One region of the Niveispirillum sp. FG148 genome, then DNA from elsewhere that is predicted to be linked to it. Evidence: predicted binding sites of a transcription regulator. Region 1 holds the regulator's gene; each other region holds the start of a gene.
What was found. Region 1 encodes LexA, which represses DNA repair genes until DNA is damaged. Its sites were predicted from a motif close to ATGTTCTANTTTGGTTC; they were not measured.
Positions count from the first base shown of each region.

Region 2: recA (recombinase RecA) is a predicted target of LexA. The motif match lies at 8,375-8,391, and genes of this name have one in related genera.
Region 3: ACODTW_RS11470 (ImuA family protein) is a predicted target of LexA. The motif match lies at 5,553-5,569, and genes of this name have one in related genera.

Region 1 is NZ_JBMDKJ010000010.1:26,137-36,545, reverse strand. It holds gene ACODTW_RS12770 (alpha/beta hydrolase family protein) at 1-1,027, shown strand, start outside; gene ACODTW_RS12765 (serine hydrolase domain-containing protein) at 1,031-1,921, opposite strand; gene ACODTW_RS12760 (divergent polysaccharide deacetylase family protein) at 1,929-3,164, opposite strand; gene ACODTW_RS12755 (anthranilate synthase component II) at 3,349-3,951, shown strand; gene trpD (anthranilate phosphoribosyltransferase) at 3,959-4,996, shown strand; gene trpC (indole-3-glycerol phosphate synthase TrpC) at 4,993-5,817, shown strand; gene moaC (cyclic pyranopterin monophosphate synthase MoaC) at 5,814-6,299, shown strand; gene ACODTW_RS12735 (molybdopterin molybdotransferase MoeA) at 6,408-7,607, shown strand; gene lexA (transcriptional repressor LexA) at 7,841-8,578, shown strand; gene ACODTW_RS12725 (hypothetical protein) at 8,711-8,932, shown strand; gene ACODTW_RS12720 (hypothetical protein) at 8,951-9,160, opposite strand; gene lipB (lipoyl(octanoyl) transferase LipB) at 9,162-9,842, opposite strand; gene cimA (citramalate synthase) at 10,016-10,409, shown strand, end outside.
Region 2 is NZ_JBMDKJ010000039.1:26,403-36,811, reverse strand. It holds gene ACODTW_RS25635 (gluconokinase) at 1-186, shown strand, start outside; gene ACODTW_RS25630 (alpha/beta hydrolase) at 176-1,027, opposite strand; gene ACODTW_RS25625 (Dps family protein) at 1,105-1,584, opposite strand; gene ACODTW_RS25620 (EF-hand domain-containing protein) at 1,878-2,513, opposite strand; gene ACODTW_RS25615 (5'-methylthioadenosine/adenosylhomocysteine nucleosidase) at 2,598-3,353, opposite strand; gene ACODTW_RS25610 (response regulator) at 3,374-3,805, opposite strand; gene ACODTW_RS25605 (PAS domain-containing hybrid sensor histidine kinase/response regulator) at 3,802-6,474, opposite strand; gene ACODTW_RS25600 (tetratricopeptide repeat protein) at 6,552-7,898, opposite strand; gene ACODTW_RS25595 (hypothetical protein) at 7,892-8,251, opposite strand; gene recA (recombinase RecA) at 8,478-9,554, shown strand; gene alaS (alanine--tRNA ligase) at 9,973-10,409, shown strand, end outside.
Region 3 is NZ_JBMDKJ010000008.1:140,271-150,679, reverse strand. It holds gene ACODTW_RS11485 (LysR family transcriptional regulator) at 1-41, shown strand, start outside; gene ACODTW_RS11480 (error-prone DNA polymerase) at 56-3,259, opposite strand; gene ACODTW_RS11475 (Y-family DNA polymerase) at 3,256-4,875, opposite strand; gene ACODTW_RS11470 (ImuA family protein) at 4,808-5,545, opposite strand; gene ACODTW_RS11465 (VOC family protein) at 5,650-6,036, shown strand; gene ACODTW_RS11460 (alginate export family protein) at 6,284-7,522, shown strand; gene ACODTW_RS11455 (Fe(3+) ABC transporter substrate-binding protein) at 7,581-8,639, opposite strand; gene ACODTW_RS11450 (hypothetical protein) at 8,864-9,433, shown strand; gene ACODTW_RS11445 (RibD family protein) at 9,399-10,073, opposite strand; gene ACODTW_RS11440 (substrate-binding periplasmic protein) at 10,402-10,409, shown strand, end outside.

The DNA.
Region 1 (10,409 bases):
TGCCTGGATGGACGACCTGCCGCGTCGCCAATGGCTGGACCCCGCTGTCCAACGGGTGCAGGACGCGCTGGACAAGGCGCTGCCGGACAGCCGGGAAATCGTCATCGATACGGCTGCCGGCGGCAATCTGGTGCTGGTTGCCAGTTTCTCGACATCGGCGCCCACGACCTATCGCCTGTTCGATCGGCGAACGAAGGAATTCGCCCTGTTCGGCGACACCTATCCCGGTATCGCCCAGGATATGATCAGCCCGCGCAAGCCCGTCACCTACAAGGCGACCGATGGCACGGACATACCGGGCTATCTGGTTCTGCCGGTGGGGGTGGAGGGCCGGAACCTGCCCTTCATCATCATGCCGCATGGTGGCCCGTTCAGCCGCGATGATGGCACCTTTGACGTGATGGCCCAGTTCCTGGCCAATCGCGGCTATGGCGTGCTGCAGCCCAATTTCCGGGGCTCCACCGGCTATGGCGCCGCCTTCAACGAAGCGGGGGAGCATCAGTGGGGCGGGTTGATGCAGGATGATGTGACCGATGCCGCGAACTGGGCCGTGGCCCAGGGCTATGCCGACCCCCGGCGCATGTGCATCCTGGGCTGGTCCTATGGCGGCTACGCGGCGCTGATGGCGGCCGTGAAGACACCCGACCTGTTCAAATGCGCCGTCGCCACGGCGCCTGTCGCCAATCTGGAGCGGCTATATGACGAGGTGAAAATCTCCGGCTTCGGCAATCTGACGCGCGGGCTGCATTTCGGCAGCGATTCCGATGCGTTGAAGCCGATCTCCCCCTATCATCAGGCCGACAAGATCAAGGTGCCGGTCCTGCTGGTCCATGGCGATCTGGATTATCAGGCGTCCGTCGGCCATAGCCGCGACATGCGCCGCGCCCTGGAACGGGCCGGCAAGCCGGTGGAATATGTGGAGATCAAGGGAATGGACCATTCCCCCCTGGTCACCGAACAGATGAAGAAGGTGCTGGAGGCTTGGGAGAAATTCCTGAAGGCGAATATCGGCCCGGGCGCATCCTGACGGTCAGGACAGCAGACGGCGCACGACCTCGTTCTCTGTTGTGGTGGGATGGCCGTCGTCGCTGAAACAGGCGGCAGTTTGAACAGAGCCGGGGGACAGGCGGTGATAGACGGCCCCCGTGCTGCCGGGTCCGCCAGCCGAATGGCCCGTGACATCGAACGCCCGGCCCGGTGCCGTGCCCATCCGCCCCACCATCAGGCCCAGCCCGTATCCAGGCGCCAGCCAAGGGCGACCGGAAATGGGGCCACCCAGGTCATGACGGGCGGTCATCGTCGTCCGCGCCGACGGTGACAGGAGATCGCCGGTCAATAGCCGGTGCAGGGCCAGGGCCGCTTCCGACACCGGCCCGATGATGGTGCCGTGATAAACCCAGCCAGGGTCATAGCCATGGCCGCCCGCAAAGACGGTGCCATCCATGTCCGCCACGGTTACGGCCAGCCGCGCGGACGGCAGCCCCAACGGGCGCAGCACCAGATGGGCCAGCAGCTCGGCCAATGGCTGGTCGCAGAGCCGTTCAAGAGCCCGCCGGACCAGCAGATAGCCGACATTGGAATAGGCCCAGCCCGCGCCCGGTGCGAACAAGGGCCGGTCGGGCGGCACGCGGCTCAGCAGCGCGGCGTCATCCCAAGGCGCCGTTCCCGCCGCAACGGCCGCGTGATAGTCGGGCAGCCCGCCATAATCGCCGAGGCCTGACTTGTGCCCCAGCAATTGCCGCCAGCTATACGGCCAGCCGGGCACGGGCTGGTCCAGATCCAGCCGGCCTTGGTCGCACAGACGCAAGGCAGCCGCTGCGATCAGCGGCTTGGTGACACTCCACCAGGGGACGACCGCCTGCGACGCTTGCGCCATCAGGCAACCATTGCCGTCGACCGCGGCCGTGAGGAGGGTTGCCATGACGGTGTCACCCGTGGGGCAGGGCTGCCGTCAGCGGCACCAGTTGGAAGCCCTTGGCCTCCAGCGTCGGCAGCCATTGGGCCAGGGCGGCCGTTGTCACGTCATGCGGGTGGCCGATGGCGATGGCCAGGCCCTTGCGCCGCGCGATTTCCTCCACCTTGGCCAGGGAGGCGGCCACGGCCTTGGGCGTCATCTCATGGTCCAGGAACACGTCGCGCGCCAGGATCGGCACCTTGTAATGGGCGGACAGGGGCCCGGCCTTGGTGTCGGCCGTGGTGCGGCTGTCCAGGAACATCAGGCCCCGGCCGGCCAGTTCCGCCATGACCACGGCCATGCCGTGCTGATCGGCGGTGAAGCGGCTGCCCATATGGTTGTTGATGCCGACAAAGCCCTGGAAGGCGGACAGGTTGGCGGCCAGACGCTGGCGCAGGACCGCCTCGTCCATCCTGGTGGTCAGGGCGCCGGGGCCAGGGTCCTCCTTGCCCGTCGGTTCCATGGGCATATGGACCAGCAATTCGTGTCCGCCCGCCCGTGCCCGCTCCGTCAGGTGCGGCAGGTCGCGGGCATAGGGCAGCCAGGCAAAGGTCAGGGGACCGGGCAGCGTCATGGTCTTTTCGGTACGCGCGCGGTCGACGCCCATATCATCAATGACAATGATGATGCGCGGCCGTCCGTCCGCCGCCGGGGCCGGCAGAGCGAAATGCTTCCAGGCGGGCGTGCCGGCCGGCACCTCCGTCACGGGGGGCAGCGGGCGGGGTGGGGGCAGCATCGCCGTTTGCGTGGGCTTGGGCGCTGCGGTTGGGGCCTGTTGTGCCGGCGCTGTCGGCTGCTGGGCAGGTGGTGCATCCGGCACGGCGGGTGCGGGGCCGGGCAGGGTGGGCAGGTCGGCCTGTTCGGCCGCGTCCTCGTCCGTTGCGTCCTCCGGCTCGTCCGGGGCGTCGGCGTCGGCGGCTTCCTCCGTCGGGGTCAGGGCGGGCCCGGCGGGGACCGGGTGATAGCGTTCCTGGCCCAGCAGCGCCGTCAGGCCGCCGGCCACCAGTACCAGGGCGATGAAGCCAAGCGCGATGCGCCCGCCCAGGTTCAACCGGCCCAGCCACATCAGGGCCAGGCGCCGCGTCCGCACCAGCCCGTCGCGCCCCCGCTTGGCCCGGCTGCCCCCCACGGTGACGCGGGGGCGCTTCGGCTTCGGGCTGCCGGCGGGACGGGGGCGGTTGGTGCCGGGGGGCCGGGTGGGGGCGGGCATGGAAAAGGCAACCTCGGCGGGAAGGGATGGACAAGCTTAGTGCTACAAAGCGGGTACGGCGCGCAATGCCCCAGCCGCAATGCCGCCCGCCGGACAGGACAGGGCTGCACGGACTGGAAATCAGGACGGTCAGTCTGTAGGCTTCGCGGTCCAAGGCCCAGGGGGCCGTTGCTGGAATATGGCCATGCTGCTGTTCATCGACAATTACGACAGTTTCACCTGGAATCTGGTGCATTATCTGGGCGAATTGGGCGCTGACATGGCCGTGTGGCGTAATGATGCCCTGAGCGTGGAAGAGGCGCTGGCGTTGAAGCCGGAAGCCATCGTCCTGTCGCCCGGTCCCTGCGACCCGGACAAGGCCGGCATCTGCCTGCCCATCATCCATGCCGCGGCCGAACATAAGATCCCGCTGATGGGTGTGTGCCTTGGGCATCAGGCCATCGGTCAGGCCTTTGGCGGCCGGGTCATCCGCGCGCCGGAACCCATGCATGGCAAGCTGTCGGACGTGTATCATGATGGCAAGGGTCTGATGGCGGGCCTGCCCAGCCCGTTCAAGGCCACGCGTTACCATTCCCTGATCGTGGAGAAGGAAACGCTGCCGGATTGCCTGGAATCCACGGCCTGGCTGCCTGACGGCATGATCATGTCGCTGTCACACAAGACGCTGCCCATCCATGGCGTGCAGTTCCATCCGGAAAGCATCGCGTCCGAACATGGGCACAAGATCTTCGACAATTTCCTGACCCTGGCCGGCGTGACGCGCGGGCCGCGGCTGCGCGTAGCGTGAGGCGGCGATGTCGGGAAATATGGGGGATTTCAAGACGCTGCTGGCCAAGGTTGCCACCGGCGCCAGTCTGAGTGAGGAGGAGGCGGAACACGCCTTCTCCATCATCATGGCGGGCAATGCCACGCCGTCGCAGATGGGCGGGTTCCTGATGGCGCTGCGCGTGCGCGGCGAAACGGTGGCGGAGATCACAGGCGCCGCCCGCGCCATGCGGGCCAAGGCCATCCGGATCGACGCGCCCGACGGCATCATCGACACCTGCGGTACCGGTGGCGACGGGGCCCATACCTACAACATCTCCACGGCCGTGGCCTTTGTCATTGCCGGCTGCGGTGTGCCGGTGGCCAAGCATGGCAATCGCGCCATCTCCTCCAAATCGGGGGCGGGGGATGTGCTGTCGGCGCTGGGCGTCAATCTGGATGCCGATTTCACCCTGGTGAAGCGGGCGCTGTTCGACGCCCATATCGGCTTCCTGCTGGCGACCCGCCATCACACGGCCATGCGCAATGTCGGGCCGACGCGGGTCGAACTGGGCACGCGCACCATCTTCAATCTGATGGGCCCGCTGTCCAATCCGGCTGGTGCCAAGCGGCAGTTGATGGGCGTGTTCGACGCCAGATGGGTCGAACCGCTGGCCCATGTGCTGCGCAACCTGGGCTCCACCCGCGCCTGGGTGGTCAGCGGCGCGGACGGTCTGGACGAGATCACGACCACCGGCCCCACGCATGTGGCCGAGTTGCGCGATGGTCAGGTCCGCACCTTCACCATCACGCCCGATGATGCCGGCCTGCCGCGCGCCACGCTGGCCGAGCTGCGCGGTGGCATGCCGGAGGAGAATGCCGAGGCGTTGCGCGCCGTGCTGGCGGGGGCCGAAGGCGCCTACCGCGACATCGTCCTGCTGAACGCGGCGGCCGCCCTGGTCGTGGCCGACGCCGTGCCCGACCTGAAGGCGGGGGTGGCGAAGGCCGCCGATTGTATCGCATCCGGACAAGCGACCCTGGCGCTCGACCGGCTGGTTTCCATCACCAACACGCCGTTGACGCTATGACCAACCAACAGACACCCGACGTCCTGGCCCGTATCTGCGCCGACAAGGCCGACCATGTGGCCCGCGCCAGGGCCGCCCGGCCCCTGTCCATGGTGGAAGCACTGGCCCGGGAGCAGCCGGCCCCGCGCGGCTTTGCCAAGGCGCTGGAGAACACCGTGGCGCAGGGGCGCTGGGCCCTGATTGCAGAGATCAAGAAGGCCAGCCCCTCCAAGGGCCTGATCCGGGCTGATTTCGACCCGCCGACCCTGGCGCGGGCGTACAGCGACGCGGGCGCCACCTGCCTGTCGGTGCTGACCGATGTCCCCTATTTCCAGGGGGATGACGCCTTTCTGCAGGCGGCGCGTTCCGCCGTGGACCTGCCGGCGCTGCGCAAGGATTTCATGATCGATCCCTATCAGATCGTGGAAAGCCGGGCGCTGGGTGCCGACTGCATCCTGCTGATCATGGCCTGCCTGGACGATGTCCTGGCCCGCGACCTCTATGACGCCACCGTGGATCTCGGCATGGATGTGCTGGTGGAGGTGCATGACGAGGCGGAGATGGAACGGGCGCTGAAGCTGCCCGGCGGTCTGCTGGGCGTGAATAACCGCAACCTGAAGACCCTTGCCATCGATCTGGCCACGACGGAGCGCCTGGCCGCCATGGTCCCGGCGGGCCGGCATCTGGTGGCGGAAAGCGGCATCCACAGCCCGGCCGACCTGACCCGGCTGGCGGCAGCCGGGGCGCGGCGCTTCCTGATCGGGGAAAGCCTGATGGCCAAGCCCGATGTGGCGGCCGCCACCCGTGCCTTGCTGTCCACACCCATGGTGGCAGCAGCATGAGCAACCCCCTGACCCATTTCGACGAGGCGGGCAACGCCGCCATGGTCGATGTCTCCGCCAAGGAGGAGACGGTCCGCGTCGCCATCGCCCGCGGCCATGTCACCATGCGGCCGGAGACATTGGCCTTGATCCGCGATGGGGGAGTGGAAAAGGGCGATGTGCTGGGCGTGGCCCGGCTGGCCGGGATCATGGCGGCGAAGAAGACGCCCGACCTGATCCCGCTCTGCCATCCGCTGATGCTGTCCAAGGTTGCGGTCGATTTCCAGCTGGATGCCCGCGCCAACCGGGTGGAGATTGAGGCCACGGTCAAGCTGAAGGGCCGCACGGGTGTGGAGATGGAGGCGCTGACCGCCGTCACGGTGGCCGCACTGACCATCTATGACATGTGCAAGGCTGCGGATAAGGGCATGATCATCGGCGGCGTGCATCTGGTCTATAAGGAAGGTGGCAAGAGCGGCACCTTTTCCGTGCTGCCGGAGTAAGGGCCGCACAGGATCGGGAGAAAATCGGGGGTGTCGCCGCCTTGCCCCGTTGCCGTCCGTGATATATGCCCCAATATGTCGACGTCCTGCGACTGACGGAGCATCCGCGTGATCCCCCTTTCCGAGGCCCGTGCCCGCATCCTGGCCAAGATCGCCCCGTTGCCGGCCGAACAGGTGCCGATCACCCAGGGGCTGGGCCGGGTGCTGGCCGCCGATGTGGTGGCGCGCGTCACCCATCCGCCTGTCGCTGTATCCGCCATGGATGGCTGGGCCGTACGCACGGCGGATATCGCCTCCTTCCCCGTCACGCTGACCCGCATCGGGGAAGCGCCGGCCGGTTGCCCCTTCATGGGCGCGGTGGGGCCGGGGCAGGCCGTGCGCATCTTCACCGGTGGCGCCCTGCCCGATGGGGCCGACACCGTGGTGGTGCAGGAGGATGCGGACGATCATGGCGCCACCGTTACATGCAAGGATGGCGGTGGCCCCGGCCGCTGGGTCCGACCGGCGGGGCAGGATTTTGCCACGGGTGATGTCGGGGTGCCGGCGGGGCGCAAGCTGACCGTGCGCGACATCGCGCTGGCCGCGTCGATGAATGTGCCCTGGCTGAAGGTGCGACGCCGCCCGCGTGTCTCCATCCTGGCTACCGGCGACGAGGTGGTGATGCCCGGCGATATGCTGGCGCCCGGCCAGATCGTCAGTTCCAATTCGCTGGCCCTGTCCGCCCTGGTCCGGCAACTGGGTGGGGAGGCGGTGGATCTGGGGATTGCCGGCGACAGCACCGACAGCTTGTCCGCCCTGATCGCCGCTGCGTCGGGCACCGACCTGCTGGTCACCATCGGCGGCGCGTCGGTGGGGGAACATGATCTGGTGCGCTCCGCCCTGGGTGCGGCCGGGCTGGAGCTGGATTTCTGGAAGATCGCCATGCGGCCGGGCAAGCCGCTGATGTTCGGCCGCATGGGCGGCGTGCCCGTCATCGGTCTGCCGGGCAATCCGGTTTCCGCCCTGGTCTGCGCCTGGCTGTTCCTGCGCCCGCTGCTGCTGGGCCTGCAGGGGCTGCCCACGGATGACGCGGTGCGCGACGCCGTGCTGGCTCGCGATATGGGCCCCAATGACGGACGGGCCGACTTCATCCGCGCCAGACTGGCGGTGGACGGGCAGGGCAGGGAAGTGGCCGAGCCATTTCCCAAACAGGACAGCGGAATGTTGAGCCGGCTGGCCTGGGCCGACTGCCTGATCCTGCGCGCGCCGCACGCCCCGGCCGTGAAGGCCGGGGAGATGGTGCGGATCATGCCGCTGGACGCGCTTTGACGCGGTGATCCGCCCGGCTTCGGCTTTTTTCCTCCCGGTCTGGCGCAACACGGCCTGCAACCATGCAGGGAGTATCCTTTCCGAAGCTTCACCAGATTCTCGCAGAAAAACACGAACCAAACTGGAACATTGATTGACGTTCCGGGATTGTTCTATATTCTGACAGTGAATATGCCGATGGCTGGACGCCCGAATATCGGGCGGTCGCGACCGGACCAGGCTGAGGGGATGCCATGCTGACGCGCAAGCAACAGGAACTGCTGTTCTTCATCAATGACCGGCTGAATGAGGGGGGCGTGTCGCCTTCGTTCGATGAGATGAAGGATGCGCTGGGCCTGAAGTCGAAGTCGGGCATCCATCGTCTGATCACCGGACTGGAGGAGCGGGGGTTCATCCGTCGCCTGCCGCACCGCGCCCGCGCGCTGGAAGTGCTGCGCCTGCCGGAGAAGCCGTTGGCCAAGACAAAGCCCGTGCCGGCCGCTGCCGCCCCGGCCCCTGTGGCGGAGGTGTCGCCGCGCTTCAAGCCCAATGTCATCAAGGGGGATTTCCGCGGCGCCCTGCCGGGTCGGCAGGCCAGCAACGATGCCGAAGCGGTGGCCCTGCCGCTCTATGGCCGCATCGCCGCCGGTTTGCCGATCGAAGCGATGCGCGATAATTCCGTCACCATCGATATCCCGGCCAGCATGGTGGGGGCTGGTGACCATTACGCGCTGGAAGTCGCCGGTGACAGCATGGTGGAAGCCGGCATTCTGGACGGCGACACGGTGATCATCCAGCGCTGCGACACGGCGGAGAATGGCACCATCGTCGTCGCCCTGGTCGATGGGCAGGAAGTGACGCTGAAGCGGCTGCGTCGGAAGGGCAATTCCATCGCCCTGGAACCGGCCAACCCGAATTACGAAACCCGGGTCTTCGGCTCTGACCGCGTCAATGTGCAGGGCCGGCTGATCGGGCTGATCCGGCGTTACTGATCCCGTTGGTTGTGGCGGCCCGTCCCCACGGAAGGAGGCGCCGCCGCAATCCCGTCACCGACGTGCCGTGCTTTCGCCCGGTGCCGCGCGCAGGGTCCTGGTCATCCAAGCCTGTTGATGGTGACCCCGATCATGTCCGCCGTTCCACCGCGCATTCTGCTTTTGCTGCTGCTGCTGCCGCTGCTGTTGGCCGCCTGCGCCGGTCCCTGTGGTCGCATCGACAGGGAATTGCGGCAATTGAATGCCGACACCATCCGCAACCCCGCCATCGCCGCCGACGGGCGTTATCTGTCGCAGTTCCAGGAGCTGGCGGCGCAGTCGGTCGAACATGGCTGCCTGGCGGACGACCGGTAGGGGACGTGTCCAGGGGGCTCAGCCCCTTCCTTCCATCAGGTCGCGGATGCGCGACAAATGCTGGCAGGCGCGGCCCACCCCCAGCAGCAGCACGCCCAGCAGCAGGCCGACCAGGGCGGGGCCATAGGTGTCCGGCGTGGGGGCGACCAGCATGAAGGCGCTGACCACCAGGGCGGCGGTGCCGACGCCGTAAAGGACCAGGGCGCTGATGCTGCGGCGCGGGTTCATCTCAATCCTCCACGGCGCAGGCGGCGGGCGTCCGGGCGACGGCATTTTCGCCGAACACTTCTTCAAACGCGGCCTGCATGGCCATGTCCACCTCCGGCATCGTGACGATATGGCCCAGGGCCGCCAGCGAGGTGACGCCATGTTCGCGGATGCCGCAGGGCACGATTCCCCCGAAATGGCTCAGGTCCGGCTCCACATTCAAGGAGACACCGTGGAAGCTGACACCGCGACGCACGCGCACGCCGATGGCGGCGATCTTGTTCTCTGTGCCCGGCTGGCCGAAGGGACCCATATCGACCCAGACGCCGACGCGGCCGCAGCGGCGTTCGCCCTTTACGGCGAACTGGGCCAGGGTGCGGATCAGCCATTCCTCCAGCCGCCAGACGAAATCATGCAGGTCGCCGCCGCGCGCCTGTACATCCAGCATGACATAGCCGATGCGCTGCCCCGGCCCATGATAGGTATATTGGCCACCGCGCCCCGCCTGGAACACGGGGAACTGCATGGGGGCCAGCAGGTCCGTCTCCCGCGCCGACGTGCCGGCGGTGTAGAGCGGGGGATGTTCCAGCAGCCAGACGGTTTCCGGCGCCGTGCCGGCCCGCACCTCGGCCACGCGCGCTTCCATGAAGGCAAGGGCTTCCGGGTATTCGACTAGGCTATCGCTGATCCGCCACAGGGCCATGATGGGCAACTTCCGAAGCTTGGGGGGAGCTTTGGCTGCCTATTTAGGGCAAAAACGCCCGCTTACCAATGGGCATGCGACCGGGGGACAGTTGCCCCATGCGCGCATGACCATTGATCCGCCGGCCGCGATGCGCCACATTCGGCAACGTCGTTGCTATCTGGCCTTTGATTATGAACGAAACGAACCGCGTCTATCTCTATGACACCACGCTGCGCGACGGGGCGCAGACCTCCGGCGTTGATTTCACCGTGGCGGACAAGATCGCCATCGCGCAGGAGCTGGACGCGCTGGGCATTGATTATGTCGAAGGCGGCTGGCCCGGGGCCAACCCGACGGACGACGCCTTCTTCGCCGATCCGCCGCATCTGCACCGCGCCACCTTCACGGCCTTTGGCATGACCCGCCGGCCGGGCCGCAGCGCGTCGAACGATCCTGGCCTGTCGGCCCTGCTGGACAGCCCGGCCGATGCGGTGTGCATCGTTGGCAAGACCTGGGATTTCCATGTCGATGTCGCGCTGTCGATTCCGCGGGAGGAAAATCTCTCCCTGATCGCCGACAGCATCC
Region 2 (10,409 bases), on a different contig from region 1:
GGGCCGCGTGCGCTTCTGGCCGACCGCATGGCGGCGCGGCCGGGCCATTTCATGCCGCTGTCGCTGCTGGACAGCCAGTTGGACACGCTGGAACCGCCGACGGGGGAACCGCTGACCCTGACGCTGGACCTGCAGCGGCCGATGCCGGACCTGCTGGCGGCCGCGCTGCGCTTCATCACGGCTTGACCATCAATGCCCGGCCGCCGGCCGGCTTCTGATCCAGCGTGGGCGCCGCCACCTCTCCCCCCAGGAAGCCCAGCAGGGCCCGGTCGCCTCCCGCCGCCACCAGCCTGTCTGCGGCCACGCCCTCGGGACGAAAACTGTGGGGAGCGGACGGCAGCAGCGCATCAATGCACCGTCCCAGGGCCACGGGCACGGCCCGGTCGGCCCCGGCATGCAGGATCAGGACGGGCGCCTGAATGTGCGGCAGAAACGATGTCAGCTCGAACCGGTGGCGCAGCAGACCGTGCAGCGGCAGCAGCGGAAAACGGGGGGACAGCAGGGCGGCCAGACTGGGGAAGGGCGCTTCCAGCACCAGCTTCGCCACCGACCGGTCCGCCGCCAGCCCGGCCGCCAGAAAGCAACCGGCCTCGGCCCCATACAGCACCAGCCTGCCGCCGGAAATCCCCCGCTGCACCAGGAAATCCGCCCAGGCACGGGCATCGGTCAGCAGACCGGCTTCCGTGGGCTGGCCCTGATTGCCGCCATAGCCGCGATAAAAGGCCAGCAGCACGCCATAGCCGGCATCGGCCAGCAGCCGGGCCCTGTCGCCCAGCATGCCGGGATGACCATTGCGGCCGGGCAGAATCAGAATGGTGGGCTTGGTCAGCCCATCTGCCGGCCGGAACCAGCCCTCCAGCGTCATCCCGTCGGGGGTGGCGGTCCAGACATTGGTGAAGTCGGACAATCCACAATCGGCCATCGCCACGGCCCCCCGGTGCGGGCGGAACACAAGCCTGTCCTGGTTCGAGCGGAACCAGAAAGCATAGGCCAGCCAGGCCAGGATCAGGGAGAACAGCGCGTACAAGGCGGGCCTTGGGTCCGGACATGGAAACGGGCCCGTATTGGGCCCGTTTCCGTCACGCTTGCCAAGGGGACGATCTACTATTCCAGCAACGACCGCAGCATCCAGGCGGTCTTTTCGTGGATCTGCATGCGCTGGGTCAACAGGTCGGCCGACGGCTCGTCGCTGGCTTCCTCCACGATGGGGAACACGCTGCGCGCCGTGCGGCATACGGTCTCGTGCCCTTCCACCAGCTGGCGGATCATGTCCTGGGCCTTGGGCACGCCGGTTTCCTCGGCCACGCTGGTCAGCTTGGCGAACTGGCTGTAGCTGCCGGGCGCGTGAAAGCCCAGGGCGCGGATACGTTCGGCGATGTCATCCACGGCCGTGTGCAGTTCGGTGTACTGCGCCATGAACATGGTGTGCAGCGTGTTGAACATCGGGCCCGTGACGTTCCAATGGAAATTGTGCGTCTTCAGGTACAGCGTGTAACTGTCGGCCAGAAGGCGCGACAGGCCCTCTGCGATACGGGCGCGGTTTTCGTCCGTGATACCGATATTGATGGCGGGTGCGCTGGCCATGTGTCGCCTCGTCTTTTCCGTGAAGTCTATTCGACAGATGGGCAGTGTGACGGGAAAGGCAAGGTGGGGCAAGCGGCCCATCAAGGGCGAAAGTGCTTGATCAGGCTTCGAAAAATTTGGGGTATTGCCATCCGGCGCAGTGACGCGCGGTGACAATACCCCCAAGTGTCGGGGGCGGGTGGCGCCCCCGCCGGTTCAGATGGAGGCATGCGAACGTTCCATCCAAACCAAGCTCTGTTCAGGACTGTGCCAGCCAGGCGGTGACCGGCGATGGTCACCGCCAACAGGAGAGATCAGGCCACGGCGGCGGTCGTGCTGGACGACGTGCCGGAGCTGTTCTTCTGGCTGTAATTGGCGATCGCCGTCTGCAGCTGGCTGATCAGCTGGGCGATGGGATCGTCTTCATCGCTGCTGCTGCTGTCGGTGCTGCTGCTCAGCAGGCTGGCAACATCGGTGCTGCTGTCCTCGCTGCTGCCGGATTCGCTGCCACCGGGCGGCGGACCACCCGGGGGCGGACCACCCGGGGGCGGACCACCCGGCGGCGGGCCACCGGCACCGCCGAAGGCTTCGGCGCTGGCCGTCGTGCTGCTGCTGTCGGTGGTACCGCTGGCTTCTTCCTGGGCCGACAGCAGGGCGCCGCGCGTCTTGCTATGCATGCGCTGGAAGGACGATTCCATTTCCGCCTGGGTGACGGAACCATCGCTGTCCGCGTCGATGGACTTGAACATGTCCTCGGCGCTGGGGCCGCCGGCCGGGCGATTGGCCGCATTGGCGTCCTTCGGGCCGGCGGCCTGGAATTCCTCCAGCGACAGGCCACCGGACTGGTCGGTGTCGGCGGTCTGGAACCGCTGCTGCGCTGCCTGCTGCCGGCTGACGCCGGACGAAGCATAGGCATTGCTGCTGATGCTGCTGATGCTGCTGATGCTCATGGGTTGCTCCTTTGGGTTTTGCCGGACCCATGCTTTCAACGGAGCAATCTTTGACTTCCTGTCGCCGTTTCTTTCGAAATCATTTCAGAATATTTGGATGATGCGCCGGATGATCAGGGCGGCGTTGCGCGCCGCGTTGCGGGCAAAGGTGGGAAAGTCCAGATGGCTTTCGGCCCCGGCCAGGTCCGACAGGGCCCGCACGACGATCAGCGGCACGCTGAATTTTTCCGCCACCTGGGCCAGGGCGGCGCCTTCCATTTCCACGGCCTGGGCCTGGAATCGGGCCGACAGGTCGGCGCGGGTGGTCGTACAGTTCAGGAAATGGTCGCCCGTCAGCACGGTGCCGAAGCACCAGACCGGCTGCCGCGTCGTCTCGGCCGGGGGAAACAGGTCCAGCCCCGCCAGCACCGACGTCACCTTCTCCCGCAGGTCCGGATCCAGCCCATAGCCGAAACTGTCGTCGAAACCGGGCAGGGGCGGCACGCCCGGCTGATAGGGCTTCAGCCGTCCATCGGCCAGGGCACCGTAATCATGCTGGACCAGGCGGTCGGCGATGACCACATCACCGACATGCAGGTCAGGATCGATGCCGCCCGCCACGCCGGAGAACAGCAGACCGCGCACGCCGAACCGGTGCAGCAGCAGCGTCGCCACGACCGCGGCATTGACCTTGCCGATACCCGCTTCCACCAGCACCGTGGCGCGGCCGTCCAGATGGCCGGTGATGAAACGGAAGCCTGCGATTTCTTCCCGCCTGCCTTCCGTGAAATGTCCGGCCAGCGCCGCCGTCTCCTCGGGAATGGCGCAGATCAGACCCAGGGGTTTTTCTTGAACGGACATCACGGCTCCGGAATGAAGGGTCAGGGGCGGGCGGGGCCGCGGGGACGGATATTCTTGGCGATGGTGCGGATCCGCACCTCCAGCTGGGCTGCGCTGTACGGCTTGACGATGAAGGCGTCAACACCCTGGGCGCGGGCGGCCAGGACATGATCCTTGGTGCCGTGCCCCGTTTCCATGATGAAGGGCAGGTCGGGACGGAGATTGCGCACGGCGGCCAGCAGGTCCATGCCGTTCATGCGCGGCATGGCCCAGTCGCAGATGACCAGATCGACGGCACCGGGATCGCGATGCACGATATCCAGCGCTTCGCTGCCATCATTGGCGGCCAGCGCCTCCCGCACCCCGATCTGTTTCAGCACGTCCAGGATCCAGACCCGGGTCTGCTGCTGATCCTCCACCACCAGAATGCGCAGCGACCGGATCGGGTCCTCGGGCACGTACATGCGGCTCATGTCTCTCTCCCGCGTGCCAGGGCCTCTGCTACCGCACGCCGTAAAGTGTCGGGGTCGATGGGTTTGTACAGCACGGGGATGTCAGAGGGCAGATCCTCCACCTCCGCATGCCCGCGTCCGGGATATCCCGTCATGAACAGGACAGCGACATGGCTGTCCAGTTCCATGATCAGATGGGCCAGCCGCACGCCCCCCAGGGCCGGCATCACCAGATCGGTCAGCAGCAGGTCAATGCCGCCTTCCTCGAACCGTTCCAGCGCCTCCACCCCGTCGGCGGCACCGCGCACAACATAGCCGTCATCCTCCAGGAAGCGGGTGACCAGCGTCAGCAGTTCCGGCTCATCCTCCGCGACCAGGATGGTGGCGGATCGGCTGGGGTCACTGCGCGGCGGGGGCAGGATATCCGGTATGCCTTCGCTGTCGGCGCCGGCCGGGCTGCCGGTCAGCGGCAGCCACAGGGTGAACCGGGTGCCGCGGCCGGGCTGGCTGTCGACCAGGATGGTGCCGCCCGCCTGCTTCACGGTGCCATAGACCATGGCAAGGCCCAGGCCCGTGCCCTGACCCGGCGGCTTGGTGGTGAAGAACGGGTCGAAGATGCGGTCCAGCAGTTCCGGCGGCATGCCGGTGCCGCGGTCGGTGACCGACAGCACAGCATAGCGCCCTTCAGGCAGGGCCACGGGTCGGGCCGTGCCATCTTCCACCGACAGCGCCACCGACAGGGGGCCACCGCCGGGCATGGCGTCGCGGGCGTTGATGGCCAGGTTCAGCAGCGCCTGGGCGGCCATGTCGGGATCGATGGCGACCCAGACGGGGGCGGGGGGCACCGACAGGGACAGGTCGATGGTGGCACCCAGCAGCGGCTTCAGCAGGAATTCCTGTCCACGCAGCACCGCACCCAGATCGATGACGCGCGATGGCGTCGCCCCCTTCTGGCGGGAGAAGGTCAGCAGCTCGCGCGTCAGGGCCGCTGCCCGTTCCACCCCTTGGCCGATCTTGCCCAGGTATGATGCCAGATTGCTGTCCTTGGGCACGCCCTGCTTGGCCATGCCGGCATAGCCGCCGATGACGGACAGGATATTGTTGAAATCATGGGCGATGCCGCCAGCCAGCTGCCCCAGTGCCTCCATCTTCTGGGCCTGGAGCAACTGGCTTTCCAGCTTCTTCTGCTCCGTCACATCGGTGAACAGCACGACGAATCCGCCACCCGACATGGGGAAATGCCGGACCTGCAGCCAGGTGCCATTGCGTCGCTGGCGTTCGTTGAAATAGACACCCTCATGCCGGATGCGGTCATAATCGGCCAGGCTCTCCTCGACCGTCTCGCCCGGATATTCGCCCTGTTCGGCCAGGATGCGGACCAGATCCCGGTCATGCAGGCCGGGGACCATCACGCCGGGCGGAATGTCCAGCAGTTCCGCCACCATGCGGTTGGCGACCAGCAACCGGCCATCGGCGCCGTAGACCTCGATGCCGATGCCGACATTGTCCATCATGCTGTCCAGGATACGGGTCTTCTCCCAGATCTCCCGTTCCGCCAGACGCCGTTCGGTGATGTCGCGCAGATAGGCCGTGTAGCGCTTGCCCGGTCCCAGCGGGACGGCCGTGATGGCCAGTTCGATGGGAAATACGGTGCCGTCGCGGCGCATGGCCTCGATCTCGATGCGCCGGCCCAGCACGGTGCCGGGGGCGCCGGATTTCAGCCGGGCCAGACCATTATCGTGTCCGGCGCGGTGATGGGGCGGCACGATCAGCTCGCTCATCGACCGTCCCACCGCCTCGGTCCGTGTCCAGCCGAAGGTGCGCTCCGCCGCCGGGTTGAACTCCAGGATCACCCCGTCCTCGTCGATGGAGACGATGCAGTCCAGGGCCGTTTCCAGGATGGAGCGGGCGCGGGCCTCGCTCTCGCGCAGGCGCAGCGACGCAGCTGCCTCATGCGTGACGTCGCGGAACAGGCAAAGGACCAGCCGTTCCCGGTCCGCCTGGAACGGCACGGCCGACAGTTCCACCAGCAGATGGCGCCCGTCATGGCTGGTCAGGTCCAGCCGCATCTGGATCACCGGTTCCCCGCCGGTGACGCGACGGAACAGCATCTCGGCCAGGGGCCGTGCATCCGCCGCCACGAAATCCATGATGTGGAAATTGGCCGGGTCGGCATTGCGCTCGACGCCCAGGATGGTGCGGCCGGCGGAATTGACGAAGCGGCCACGCCCCTGCGCGTCATGTACGGCGATGCCGTCCGGCGACAGGTCGACAAGCTGGCGGTAACGCTGCTCGCTTTCGCGCAGGTCCGCCTCACGCTGCTTCAGTTCAGTGATGTCGGAGCGCAGGCACAGGGTGCCGCCATCGGGCATGCGCCGGTCATGCACGCGGATCCAGCGCCCGTCGGTCAGCAGGAATTCGCCCGGCACGCCTGTAGGGTTGCGAAACAGGGCCATGCGTTCGGCGACATATTCCTCCACGTTGCGATCGCGCACATGCAGGTTGTCGCCCAGGCTGATGCCAGACCGCAGCAGCGTTTCGAACGTCACGCCCCGCACCATCAGCCAGGCCGTGGCCGGGAACAGGGCGCGGAAGGCCGGATTGGCATGGACCAGCTTTTCCTGCGCATCAAACAGCGCGACGCCGTCGGTCAGCATGTCGAAAGCGATGCTCAGGCTTTCCAGGTCCAAGATGCCTACCTTCGGATGCAACGGCGCCATGATCTCTGCCGATGGTGCCGTGCCGGCGGCCCCGGATCAAGGAGGGATCACAGCGGCAGGGCGGCATTGATCCGTTGAACCACCCCCGCCCAGTCGCCGCAGCGCTGCTGGCGGAACAGGCGCATGGACGGATACCAGGGGGTGCGGTTGCCGCCTTCCAGCCAGCGCCAGTCGGTGTCGGTGGCGATCAGGGTCCAGACGGGGCGGCCCATGGCGCCCGCCAGGTGGGCCAGGGCGCTGTCGGGCGCGATCAGCAGGTCCAGGTTGGCCAGGATGGCCGCACTGTCGGCCCATCCTCCGATGTCCGGCGCCAGATCGGTGACGGGGCCGGGCAGGGCAGCGGCGGCCAGCTGTTCATGGCCGGCGGCCACCTGCATCGCGTACCAGTCGGCGCCGGTGCGGGCCAGCAGCGGCAGCAGCGGGGGCAGGCCGGGGGAACGCCAGCGGTCGCCCGGATGGGCCGGATTGCCGGCCCAGCTGATGCCGATGCGCGGCCGGCCGGAACGCTTCGGCAGTCGTTCAGCCCAATGGGCGGTGCGTGCCGGCTCGGCCGACAGATAGGGGCCGGCCCAGGTGATGGTCTGCGGCGTCAGGTCCAGCAGGCCGGGCAGGTCCAGCAGCGGCACCTGGAAATCGGCTGGCGGCACGGGGTCCCCCGGCATCAGCACCTGTCCATGGCGTCCGTCCGCGAACAGCGGGGCCAGGGCCGCCGGCACCTCCAGCATCACCGCCGCCCCCGTCTTGATCAGGGCCTGGGTCAGCCGGGCACACATGATGGTGTCGCCGGCCCCTTGTTCATGCCAGACCAGGATGCGGCGTCCGTCGGGGTTCTGCCCTTGCCAGGGTGGCAGGGTCTGGTGGCGGGGCGGGCGGGTGGATACCGACCAGCGATGGTGATAGGCCGCGAATCCCTCTGCCCAGCGGCCCAGCCGCAGCAGCGCCAGCGACCGGCCCAGCAGGGCGGACGGGTCGCCGGGCGCCCGTTCCAGACAATGGTCGAATGCCGCCAATGCCCCGGCCGGATCGCCCGTGACGCGTCGATAAAGCCCGGCATCGCGCCAGACATAGGACTGGTCGGGCGCCAGTTCCAGCGCGGCCGCCAGATGCGGGCCCGCCGCCGCTTCGCGGCCTGTATGTAACAGCAGATTGGCCAGGGCGCAGCGCGCCGGCACCAGGCGCGGGGCTTTCTCCACGGCCCGCGACAGCATCGCCTCCGCTTCATCGGCCGCACCGCGCCGGCGGGCGTCGTCGCCCAGCATCAGCAGGGCGCCCGCATGATCCGGGGCAGCGGCCAGGACCTGCCGCCACAGCGACAGGGCCCCATCGGCATCCCCGCGTGCGCCGGCTGCCTGGGCGGCACGGACCAGATCGGCGGGCGGTGGGCTGCTCACCATTGTTTTTCCGTCAGGGTCGGCTTGCCCTGCACTGTGCTGCTGGTGGCCTCCGGCATGCGCACCAGCCGGTCGCTGCGGATCACCGGCAGGGGGTCGGGATCGTAAATGTCCTTCAGGCGGCGATATTCCTGGGTGTGAAATTCATTCTGTTCCTGGAAATCGGGTTCGCCATGCCGACCGGTGACGATGATTTCCTCCTCCATCGCCGGGGCGGGCTTGCTCTCTGTCTTCTTCGGGGTGTCGGACGGTGGCGCGGCGCTCTGCGCGCCGGCTGGAATCGATGCCAGCAGGCACAGGGCCGGCAATGCCGACAGCAGCGTGGAACGGACGCGATTCCCTCTGGAATTCAACATGCTGGAACCTTCACCGAGAACCCTTCGGGTCAGCATAGGCCATTTCCGGACCCGATGCCCCTGCTTTGCACGGCCATACCCCTTCTTACCCGCCGTCCGGCCTGTCAGGGGGTGGAACAAAGTGAACGGAATGAGAACATTTGCGCTTGGCGGGTGAGAACAAAGAAGGTACAACAGGTGCAGTTGAACGGGCATGCACATCCGTGCGAGAAGGTAGGGGACAGATATGTCGGCAGCTCCACTCCGTCTGGTTGAAACACCCATGGACAAACAAAAAGCTCTGGATGCGGCCCTAGGCCAGATCGAACGCGCGTTCGGCAAGGGCTCGATCATGAAGCTCGGCGCCAAGGAGGCATTGACGGAGACGGAGGTGGTTTCCACCGGTTCCCTCGGCCTCGACATCGCGCTGGGCATTGGCGGCTTCCCGCGGGGCCGTATCATTGAAATTTATGGGCCGGAAAGCTCGGGCAAGACCACCCTGGCCCTGCATGCCATCGCCCAGGCACAGAAGAATGGCGGTGTCTGCGCCTTCGTCGATGCCGAACATGCGCTCGACCCGTCCTATGCTCGCAAGCTGGGCGTGGATGTGGACGAACTGCTGATCTCTCAGCCCGACGCCGGTGAACAGGCGCTGGAAATCGCCGACACGCTGGTCCGCTCCGGTGCCATCGATGTGCTGGTGGTGGATTCGGTGGCGGCCCTGGTGCCGCGCGCCGAACTGGAAGGGGAGATGGGCGACAGCCATGTCGGCCTGCATGCCCGCCTGATGAGCCAGGCGCTGCGCAAGCTGACCAGCTCCATTTCCAAGTCGCGCTGTCTGGTGATCTTCATCAACCAGATCCGTCTGAAGATCGGCGTCATGTTCGGCAATCCGGAAACGACGACGGGCGGCAACGCGCTGAAATTCTACGCTTCCGTCCGCCTGGATATCCGCCGCATCGGCGCCATCAAGGACCGGGAGACGGTGACGGGCAACCAGACCCGCGTGAAGGTGGTGAAAAACAAGATGGCGCCGCCGTTCCGCGTTGTCGAATTCGACATCATGTATGGTGAAGGCGTGTCGAAGGTCGGCGAGTTGCTGGATCTGGGCATCCAGGCCGGCGTCGTCGACAAGTCGGGCTCCTGGTTCTCCTATGACGGGCAGCGTATCGGGCAGGGGCGTGAGAATGCCAAGACCTTCCTGCGCGCCAACCCGACCGTGGCCGACAGCATCGAACAGAAGATCCGCGCCAATGCCGGCATCGTGGCGGGCGCCATGATGGGCACGCCGGAAACCGATGGCGAGGCGTCCAGCCCGGAATGATACCAATCCGCCGAGGGCTTGACCCTTGGCGTATTGGAGGCCGCCGACCGGCGGCCCGCCGCACATGCGGCGTAAGCCAAGGGCGCGGATGCGCCCGCCCGGCGCCTGAGGGAACATGAAATCTCCCTTGATCGGTCACGAGCAAGGGAGATTGGAATAGGCAGTTCGATCCGTCCTGGATGGATCGAATGAAGGGGGAGTGCGGGGTGACCTGCATTCCCTCTTTCGCTTTCGGAGTGGCTGGGCATTCCACTCCGGGTTCAGGGGGGGCGTGATGTTGCATCCTGTTGCACATGCTTATCGGGGTGAAAAGCGGTCTGGCATGGCGCCTATAGGAAGCCGGGCATGGACAGGGTGCTGTCGGCCAAGGTAAAACCGCCATCCCCTTGTCGTGTCCATGCAATCAGGCCGTCATCCCATGTCCAAGAAGACCGTCAACGACATCCGCACCACCTTCCTCGACTATTTCGGGAAGCACGGCCACGCCATTGTCGACAGCTCGCCGTTGGTACCGCGCAACGATCCGACGCTGATGTTCACGAATGCCGGCATGGTGCAGTTCAAGAACGTCTTCACCGGTCAGGAACACCGGCCCTACAGCCGCGCTACCACCTCGCAGAAATGCGTGCGCGCTGGCGGCAAGCATAATGACCTGGATAATGTCGGTTTCACGGCCCGCCACCACACCTTCTTCGAAATGCTGGGCAATTTCTCCTTCGGCGACTATTTCAAGGCCGATGCGATCGAACTGGCCTGGAACCTGATCACCAAGGAATTCGGCATTCCGGCCGACAAGCTGACGACCACCGTCTTCCATAATGATGACGAGGCGTTCGATCTGTGGAAGAAGATCGC
Region 3 (10,409 bases), on a different contig from region 1:
TCCTGGAACAGGCCGAACGGACGGGCGTGCGAGGGCTGTAACCTCCCGCTCTCCCTCAGTGAAAATTCCGCCCCTCCCCAAACACCTGGGCGGGAATGGCATCGGGCAGGGGGACGTCGTTGGCGGGCGCGCCGCCGGGGCTCAGGGCCGACAGGTGCGATGACAGGTCGAACAGCCGGTCGGCCACGACATGGATCACCTCGCCCTCCCGCTGCAACCGCCCGCGCACGCCCATCAGGGTGGCCGTCATCAGGGTACGGCGGTTGCGTTCCATCACCGAGGGCCAGACGACCAGATTGGCGATGCCCATTTCGTCCTCCAGCGTCACGAAGATGACGCCCGAGGCCGTACCCGGCCGCTGCCGCACCAGGGTCAGGCCGGCGACGGTGACCATGGTGCCGGGCTTGGCATGGCGCAAACCTTCCGTCGTGCCCATGCCCAGCCCTGTCATGGCGGGGCGCAGCAGGGCCAGCGGGTGGGACCGCAGGGTCAGGGACAGGGTGCGATAGTCCGTCCAGACCTGTTCGCCCAGGCTCATGGCCGGCAATTCCACCTCCGGTTCGTCCCCCATATCGACGGGCGGGCGGTTGTCGCCCAGGCGGCGGGACAGGTCGGCCGCCTGGAACAAGGGCAGCGGCTTGCCGCCTAGGCGCTTCACCTCCCACAGGGCCTGGCGTCGGTCCTGGCCCAGACTGGCGAAGACGTCGGCATCGGCCAGCCGTTCCAGCACACCGACGGGCAGGCCGGTGCGCCGCCACAGGTCGCGGATCGTGTCATAACCACCGGCCCGTTCGCGCGCGATGGCGATGGCCGCATCTTCGCGCATGCCTTTCACCTGCCGAAACCCTAGGCGCAGGGCCGGGCCGCCGCGCCCTTCCTCCAGCGTGCAATCCCATTCCGACCGGTTGATATCGACGGGCCGCACCTCCACCCGATGTTCCACGGCATCGCGCACGATCTGGGCCGGCTGGTAGAAACCCATGGGCTGGCTGTTCAGCAGGGCGCAGGCGAAAATGGCCGGGTGGTGGCATTTCAGCCAGGAGGAGGCGTAGGCAAGCTGCGCGAAGCTGACGGCATGGCTTTCCGGGAAGCCATAGCTGCCGAAACCTTCGATCTGCTTGAAGCAACGGGCGGCATAGTCGGGATCATAGCCCCGGCCGATCATGCCCTGGATGAATTCCGCCTTGAATGCCTCCACCCCGCCCGTCTTCTTGAAGGTGGCCATGGCCCGGCGCAACTGGTCGGCCCGGCCGGGGGAGAAACCGGCGGCGACAATGGCCATGCGCATGGCCTGTTCCTGGAACAACGGCACGCCCAGGGTCCGGCCCAGCACTTCTTCCAATTCCGGTTTGGGATAGGTGACAGGTTCGTCCCCCCGCCGACGGCGCAGATAGGGATGGACCATGTCGCCCTGGATGGGACCGGGCCGGACGATGGCCACCTCGATCACCAGATCATAGAATATGCGTGGGCGCAGCCGGGGCAGCATCGACATCTGCGCCCGGCTTTCGATCTGGAACACGCCGATCGTGTCGGCCCGGCAAATCATGTCATAGGTGTCCCGGTCCCCATCGGGGATGTCGGTCAGGGCCAGCGGCCGGCCCAGGCGCTGGCCCAGCATGTCCAGCCCCCGGCGCAGGCAGGACAGCATGCCCAGCGCCAGCACATCGATCTTCAGCAGGCCCAGCGCCTCCACATCATCCTTGTCCCATTCGACGACGGTGCGGTCCTCCATGGCCGCATTCTCGATGGGGACCAGTTCGTCCAGGCGCGACCGGGAAATGACGAAGCCGCCCACATGCTGCGAAAGATGCCGGGGAAAGCCGCGCAGGTCATAAGCCAAGTCCATGCACAGGGTCAGCAACGGGTCGGTCGGGTCCAGCCCCGCCTCCCGCGCCACGCCTTCATGGCTGATGCCATGGCGGTTCCAGCCCAGCCGGACCAGGGCGCCGATGACATCGTCCGACAGGCCCAGCACCTTGCCCACCTCCCGGATGGCCATGCGGGAGCGGTAGCAGATGACGGTGGCCACCAGTCCGGCATGGTCACGGCCATACTTGGTGTAGATGTACTGCATCACCTCCTCCCGCCGCTCATGCTCGAAATCGACATCGATGTCGGGCGGTTCGCCGCGCTCCTTGGAGATGAAGCGTTCGATCAGCAGGTCGTTGACGGTGGGATCGACCGACGTGATGCCCAGGCAGAAGCAGACGGCGGAATTGGCCGCCGATCCCCGCCCCTGGCAGAGGATGTCGCGCGACCGGGCAAAGCGCACAATGTCATGAACCGTCAGGAAATAGGGCGCGTAGTCCAGTTCCCCGATCAGGGTGAATTCATAATCCAGCAATTTGCGTACCTTTTCCGGCACGCCCTGCGGATAAAGCCGCTGTGCCCCTTCCAGGGCCAGCCTTTCCATCTCCTGCTGCGGGGTCAGGCCCGACGGGATGGGGTCGATGGGATAGTCATAGCGCAGTTCGTCCATGCTGAAGCGGCAGCGATCGGCGATGGCGACGGAATTGGCCAGCGCGTCGGGCCGGTCGGCGAACAGGGCCGCCATGGCGTCCGCCGGCTTGGGATAATGTTCGGCATGGGGCGACAGGGTGCGGCCGGCATCGGCCAGCGTGCGCCCATGGCGGATGCAGGTCAGGATATCGTGCAGCCGCTGCCGGTCCGGATGGTGATAACGCACATCCTGCGTGGCCAGCAGCCCCACCCCCATCCGGTCGGCCAGTTCCCCCAGCCGCAGCAGGCGTGACCGGTCATATCCCTGATAGAGCGGGGCCACGGCCAGATAGAGCCCCGCCGCCGGCAGCGCCCTGAACCGCTCCAGCTGTCGGGCCAGTTCCTCCAGCCGTTTGGGCGTCGCGCGGCCTTCAGGCGCCAGCACGGACAGGATCTGCCCTTCCGCCGCGTCGGCCAGATCGGCCAGGGTCAGGTGGCATTCCCCCTTGCCGCCCCGCCGCTTGCCCCGCGTCAGCAGCCGCGTCAACCGTCCATAGGCGGCGCGGTCGGTGGGGTGGCACAGCACGGGCGGCGCATCGGAAAGCGTCAGCCGGCAGCCCACCACCAGCCTTATGCGCTGCTGCTTGCAGGCCGTGTGCATGCGCACGGCCCCGGCCAGCGTGTCATGGTCGGTGATGGCGATGGCCTTCCGGCCCAGGGATGCGGCGGCCAGCACCAGTTCATGTGGGTGGGATCCTGCGCGCAGGAAACTGAAATTGCTGGTGACCTGCAGGTCGACATAATCGGGGATGGTCATGCGCACAGCCCGTGCAGGTACCAATGGCCCCGGTCATCGGCCGTGCGGAACAGCCAGACGCGGCGGCCATCGGCCAGTTGCGCGCGGTAATAATCCCGCGTCGGGCCGGTGCGGGCCCGCCACCAGTCGGGGCGGATGCGTTCCGGCCCCTCCAGCCAGTCCAGCCGCAAGGGCCGCCCGCGCCAGGACAACAGGGCGGGTTCCGCCACCTCCACCCGCTCCGGCGGATGCAGCAGCAGCAGGGGGCGCGGCCCTTCCATCCGCCAGATGCGGGTGCGGGTGGGCGTGGGCCGGCGGGGCGCCGCCTTGGGCCAGGGCTTCCTGGCCCCGTCGCCCCCATCCTCTCCCGCGTCCCGTTCCGGGCGGGCCAGGGGGGAAGGGGCCAGAGGGGCAGGGGCGGGGTCCAGCGGCAACTCCGGTCCCTCCATCTCCCCGGTCAGTTCCATGATCCGTTCCGGCCGATGCGTGTCGCGGGGGCAGGGGCGGCCCACCCGATCCTCCCCCAGCCGGTTGACCAGCCGGTCCAGCAGGGCGGTCAGGGCGAAGGCATCGCCCCCGCCCACGGCCAGCCCGGCCTGTTCGGCCGTGAAGGCATCGGTGGAGGTCGCCTGCATCTCCATCATCTCGATCCCGAAGCCGGGTTCCACCTGGTCGAACCGTTCGCGGAACAGCTTCAGCAGGGCGGGCGCATCGCGGCTGGGCCGGGCAGCGCCGATGGTCACGGACTGCACACTGGCATCGGTGCGAAAACAGGTCAGCAGCAGCCGGCGCGCGCCCCGGCCCGCCCCTTCCAGCCGGACGCACAGATCGCGCAGCAGCGACAGGGTCGCCGCCTCGATCGCGTCGCGCGTGGCGATAGGCTCGGCAAAGGACAGACGCACACGCCAGAGCGGCGGTGCGGCCTGCGGTGCCACGGGTTCGGCTGACAGGCCCAGCATGCGGTCGAGCCGACGGCCGATGCCCGTGCCATAGCGGGCCGTCAGCGGGGCCCGGTGCTGCCGGTGTGCATCGCCCACCCGCACCAGCCCCACCCGCGCCAGATCGGCCACCAGCCCGTCATCCAGGCGCAGGGCCGCCATGGGCAGGGGCAGAAGCTGCGTCCAGGCGCGCTTGCCTTCCGGCAGGATAGGGTCGGACCCGGCGGGCCGATGCCGGGCCCAGCCCCAGGCGGCGGCCGGCCCGTCGCCCAGCCCCAGATGATGGGTGAAGCCGGCCTTGCCCAGCCGGGCCGACAGGTCGGCCAGCAGGCCCGCCTCCCCACCCCAGAGATGGGCACAGCCCGTGATGTCCAGGATCAGCCCGTCCGGCCCGTCGCTGGCGGCCTGTGGCGTGTAGCGCTGGGCCCAGACGGCCAGCCGGGCCAATGCGGAACGGTCGGCGGCGGGATCAGCCTGCATGGCGACCAGCCCCGGTGCCAGGGCGCGGGCATCGGCCAGCAGCAGGCCGGGCCGCAACCCGTCCGCCGAAGCCAGCGGGTCCACGGCATGAAGCCGGATGCCGCCCTGTCCCGCCAGGGTCAGGACCAGCGGGCCCGTCAGCTTCTGATCCCTATTCCGCCGCCGCCACTGGTCCGTCGGCCAGCGGCTGAGCCAGACGGAGACGAAACGCCGTGTCATCCCACGCGACCTCCCACGAACCCGATCCCCCGCCCCGTGCCCGCAGCAGCGTGACGGTCCAGCGCGGCCCCCCACCATCTTCATGCGGGGGGCGGTCGCGCGCCGATGTGACCCGCCAGCGGGTCAGTGCCGTGGAAGGCGGCGGTCGGGCCAGCGGCGGCAGGATCAGGATGCCCAGCATCCCGCCATCCTCTGCCGCCAGTTGCAGCCGCCGCCCCGGCACGGGCCCGGGCAGGAAGCCATCGCCGATGACGGCTGCCAGCGGCCGGCAGCGCAACGCCTCCTCCACCGCCCACAGCGCGTCGTCCAGGCTGTCGGGCCGGATCAGGATCAGGCGCGACGGGTCCAGACCCATCGCTGCCAGCCCCGGCCCATAGGGCATGTCGGCCAGGCCCAGCGCATCCCCCCGGTCACGCAGCCGGCACCAGAGGATCGGGCCATCCCCTGCCAGCCCCGACAGCAGGGAGGCGATATAGCCATGCGCCGCCGCATCCCCCGGTGCCGGCCAGAATTCATGCATCCCGCCCCGCACCAGCCCGCCGCCCGGCAGGGCCGCGTCCAGCGCGCCATGGCCCAGCGACAGTGCCGTCCTTCCCTTGGGCGGGCGGATGCGGTCCATGATGGACAGCCGCTCCCGCAGGGCGGCGATGGTGGGGATACTGTCGGTCATGGGGTAATTGTTCCTGTTTTGTTCTGTTTGGCAAGTGCTGAATCTGGCATCCGGGGGTGCCAGCGGTTAGAACTGGCTGCCCCTTCCTGACAGGACACGCCCCCATGCCCCATATCGGCGCCCTTTCCCTGCTGGTCCGCGATTATGACGAGGCCATTGCCTGGTATCGCGAGAAGCTGGGCTTCACCCTGGTGGCCGATGATGATCTGGGTGGGGGCAAGCGCTGGGTGCTGGTGGCCCCGCCGGGTGCCACCGAATCGCGCCTGCTGCTGGCCAGGGCGTCGGGGCCGGAACAGCAGGCCGCCATCGGCAACCAGGCCGGCGGCCGCGTCTTCCTGTTCCTGCATAGCGACGATTTCGTCCGTGACCATGCCGCCATGGTCGCCGCCGGCGTCACCTTCCTGGAAGAACCGCGGCACGAGACCTATGGCAGCGTCGCCGTGTTCCAGGATCTGTACGGCAACAAATGGGATTTATTGCAATTACGTTAACCATATTGCTCACGTCCTTTGCCCATTTCGCAGGCGCAGCATTCATCTGTGCGCCCGCAAAACGGTTATTTCCCGGACAATCCCGACATTCGTCGCCCTGGCACAGGGATTGCTGAAATCCGGACCGGGGTGGCGCCACGATGGCGCCCTTCAACCGGGCCGATGACGGCCCACCGGGACAATGGCGTCCGAACAGCCAGGCTGACCGCCTGGACTGTTCGGACGCCTTTTTTTATGGGAGCCTTTCATGACCAAGAAGAACAAGGCGTCATCCGCATCCCTGCGCACCCTGGCCGGTCTGTCGCTGGCGCTCTGCCTCACCTGCCTGCCGGCACAGGCGGCCGACCTGACCGATGCCTTCACCAATGGCAAGTTCCTGCTGGACGCCCGCTACCGGTTTGAGGATGTGGATCAGGCCGGGCTGCCGCAAGGCGCACAGGCCCATACAATGCGGGCGCGTGTCGGCTATCAGACGGCGGCCGTGCAGGGCCTGTCGCTGTTGGCGGAGATGGAGGGCGTGGCCCATCTGAACAGCGCCTTCAATGACAGCATCAACGGCAAGACCAAGCGCCCGTTGATCACCGACCCGGACGGCGCGGAACTGAACCGCCTGCAACTGGATTACACGGACCTGCCCGGCACCCAGGTCACGCTGGGGCGCCAGCGCATCAATCTGGACAATCAGCGCTTCATCGGCGCCGTCGGCTTCCGCCAGAATGAACAGACCTTCGACGCCCTGCGGGTGGTCAACAAGAGCATCCCCAATGTCGAGTTGAACTATGCCCTGGTTACCCAGGTGAACCGCATCTTCGGCAATGAAAGCCCGCAAGGTGAGTATGAGGGCACGTCCCACCTGCTGAACGCCGCCGTCACCCTGGCGCCTGTGGGCAAGATCACGGGCTATGCCTATTTCCTGGACCTGAACGAACAGCCGCTGCTGACCACGCGCACCGTGGGCGCGCGGCTGGCGGGCAAGCAGACGCTGGGGACGGTGACCCTGGCTTATGTCGGCGAATATGCCCACCAGACCGACTACAAGCATAATCCCCGTAATATCGCGCTGGATTATCTGGCGGGTGAACTGACGGGCAGCATCGGCGGCACGGGCCTGACCGTCGGCGTCGAGTCGCTGGAAGGCGACGGGGTGCGCGGCTTCGCCACGCCGCTGGCCACGCTGCACAAGTTCCAGGGCTATGCCGATGCCTTCCTGACCACGCCTGCCAATGGCGTCGTCGACACCTATGGCAAGCTGGGCCATGACGCCAAGCTGAGCTGGGGCCGCATCACCGGCCTGTCGGCCGCCCTCTGGTACCATGATTTTGAGGCGGAACGCGGCGGGGCCAGGCAGGGCACGGAATGGGATGCCGAACTGGCCCTGAAATTCGGGCCGAAGATCACGGCGGGCGTGAAATATGCCGATTTTGACGGGCGCGGGGCGCTTGCCGACCGGCGCAAGATCTGGCTGTCGGTCGATTATGTGATGTGATGAAAAAAGGGGGAGGTGGGTCGTTCGATCCGCCTCCCCCTTTTTTTGACTGCGCAGCTTACTTCCAGCCGGCCCGATCCATGATCTTCAGGGCTTCGGCATTGTTTTCGCCATAGATGGCGGCATTCAGGCTGTCGCGCTTGAACTCGCCCCAGGCGGCCACCGTCGCATGCGAAGGGATGCCGGCCACGACGGGGAATTCATAATTGGCCTCCGCGAAGATCTTCTGCGCCTCCGGGGTGGACAGAAACTCCAGGAACTTCACGGCATTGGCGCGGTTGGGGGCGTATTTGGCCACGCCGGCACCGGAGATGTTCATGTGCGTGCCGCGATCCCCCTGATTGGGGAAGAACAGGCCCGCCTTTTCCGCCGCCGCCTTTTCCGCCGGGTTGGTCGAATTCAGCATGCGGGCGAAATAATAGGTGTTGGAGATGGCGACATCGCCTTCTCCCGCCGCCACAGCCTTGATCTGATCGATATCGCCGCCCTGCGGCTTGCGGGCAAAATTGCCAGCCAGGCCCTTGGCCCAGGCTTCCGTCTTCTCCGCACCATGGGCAGCCAGAATGGAGCCGGTCAGCGACTGATTGTAGACGCTGGTGGAACTGCGGACCAGGACGCGGCCCTTCCATTTCGGATCGGCCAGATCCTCATAGGTCGACAGGTCCGACGGCTTCACCGTGGCCTTGTTATAGATGATGACACGGGCGCGGGCCGACAGGCCAAACCAGTAACCGTCCTTCTCGCGATAGGCGGCGGGCACCGCCTTTTCCAGCACGGCACTTTTCACCGCTTGCAGCACGTCGGCATTCTGCGCGCGCCACAGGCGGCCGGCATCCACAGCCAGCAGCACATCGGCCGGGCTGTTACGCCCTTCGGCCTTCAGCCGTTCGATCAGCTCGTCATCCTTGCCTTCGATGACATTGACCTGGATGCCCGTCTGTTTCTCGAAGGCGGCGTAGAGCAACTTGTCGGCGTCGTAATGGCGCGAGGAATAGATGTTCACCTCCGCCGCTTGCGCCCGCGCGGCCGGTCCCGCAATGAGGGACAGACCCAGACCGGCACCCAGCAGGGGCAGGGCCAGCGATCGCAGCAGCGTGCGGCGGAAAAACATCTTCATCTTCTTCGGCTCCTGGCGACAGTGCCGGCCGTGCGGCCGGGGCGATACATCCAGCCAAGCGGCGGGGACTGCCCGATATGTCGGCAGCCATCCGGTCGCTGTCAAGATGCCAATGAGAGCCATTCGCATAGTATGGCGAGAGGCAGTTGGCTGTTGAGAATGATTTGCAATTGCGAATGACTCGCAATAAGCTTCTTCCATCAACCCCGAAGATGGAGGCGTCAATGAATGGCGAAGCCCTGTGGTGGCCCGATCTGGCAGCGGCGGCACCCGGCACGGCACCGGCACCAGATCCCGACAGCCACGCGGCCCGCGTCGCGTCGCTGACCGAACAGCAGGCCGGCGGCACCGTCTTCACCCTGTCGCGGGGGGAACAATTGCTGCTCTGGTCGGCGCGGCGCTGGCGTCATGGGCGGTTCCGCTGGCAGGAGGTGGAGCTGGAGTTCCGGCGCCTGCTGCCCGGTGGCTGGGCCGATGCCCTGCTGGCCTGGGAAGAGGCGCTGGAGCAATTGCATCTCTATCCTGCCGGGCGACCCGATATCGGCAATGGCTGCCGCTCCGCCCTGTCGCTGGATGAACGCGCCTTGCTGACCATTCTGGCCGTTCTGCAACGGCCGCGCAGCCGTCTGTCGCCCGGTCTGTTGCTGGCCCGGCTGCTTCCCCCGGCCCGTCGCCGCGACCTGGCGGCACCCCTGCTGACGCTGGCAACCTGCCTGTCGCTGGGGGCGGTCACGCTGCCGCTGCGCGGACCCAGCCCCTTCACGGAACCCGGTCGGGATTATCCATATCGATGACACAGATATTGCCCAGCAGCCGGGTGGCGCGGATGCGCAGCCGGTGGTCGGGCCCGAAGGGAAAGCGCCCGGACCCGGCCAGGCGCGGGGCCGCATCCTGCCCGACCAGGAACGGTGCCACGGCCAGACGCAGATGGTGGAAAGCGCCATCGGCCAGGAACCGTGTCAGCAGTTCCGTCCCCCCTTCCACCAGCAGACGGCGCACACCCAATGCCGAAAGGCGGTCCAGGATGGCGCGGCTGTCCGTCCCGTCCAGACCCGCCACGGTCGCCACATTGCCCAGTCGCGCCCGCGTGGCGGCCAGCACCGGTTCAGGGCACAGGACCACCCGCTCCCCACCCCGGGTGAAGAAGGCGGACGCCGGGTCCAGTTCACCCGTGCGCGTGACCGTCACCTTCAACGGATGGTCGGGCAATCCCGCCTGCCGGCGGCGTTCCAGCAGGTCCGGATAGCGCACGGTCAGGCGTGGCGCGTCCCGCCGCACGGTACCGGCGCCGACCAGAATGGCGTCGCACTCTGCGCGCAGGCCATGCATGTCGCGGCAATCCTCCTCGCTGGACAGAACCAGCGGCCTGCTGCCGCCAACCATGTCGATATGGCCATCCAGTGACATGCAGGCCGACAGATGCACCCGTTCCATGCGCCCCTTCATCCTTGTCGTTGCAGAAAGGGTGGGGCGCGATGCGACCCCGTCCAGTACCGGTATCCGATCAACGGCCCATTTCCTCCCCCATCCCCTTTCAAGCGAACGGATCAGGGCAACCGATCGTTCCCCGACGGCCGATGCCCGCATCGGCTGCGGATAAAGGACCGGCGCTGTTGCCGGAACGCTGGCGGAAAAAGCGATTGCCGCATTTCAGTGCAAAAGCATAGATGATCCCCCAGGCAGTCGCGTGCAATTGACTTCGCCGTGACCAGACCGTAATGACGCCAACGCGTTTTCAGTCAGGATGCAAGGGGCACTTTTCATGAAGAT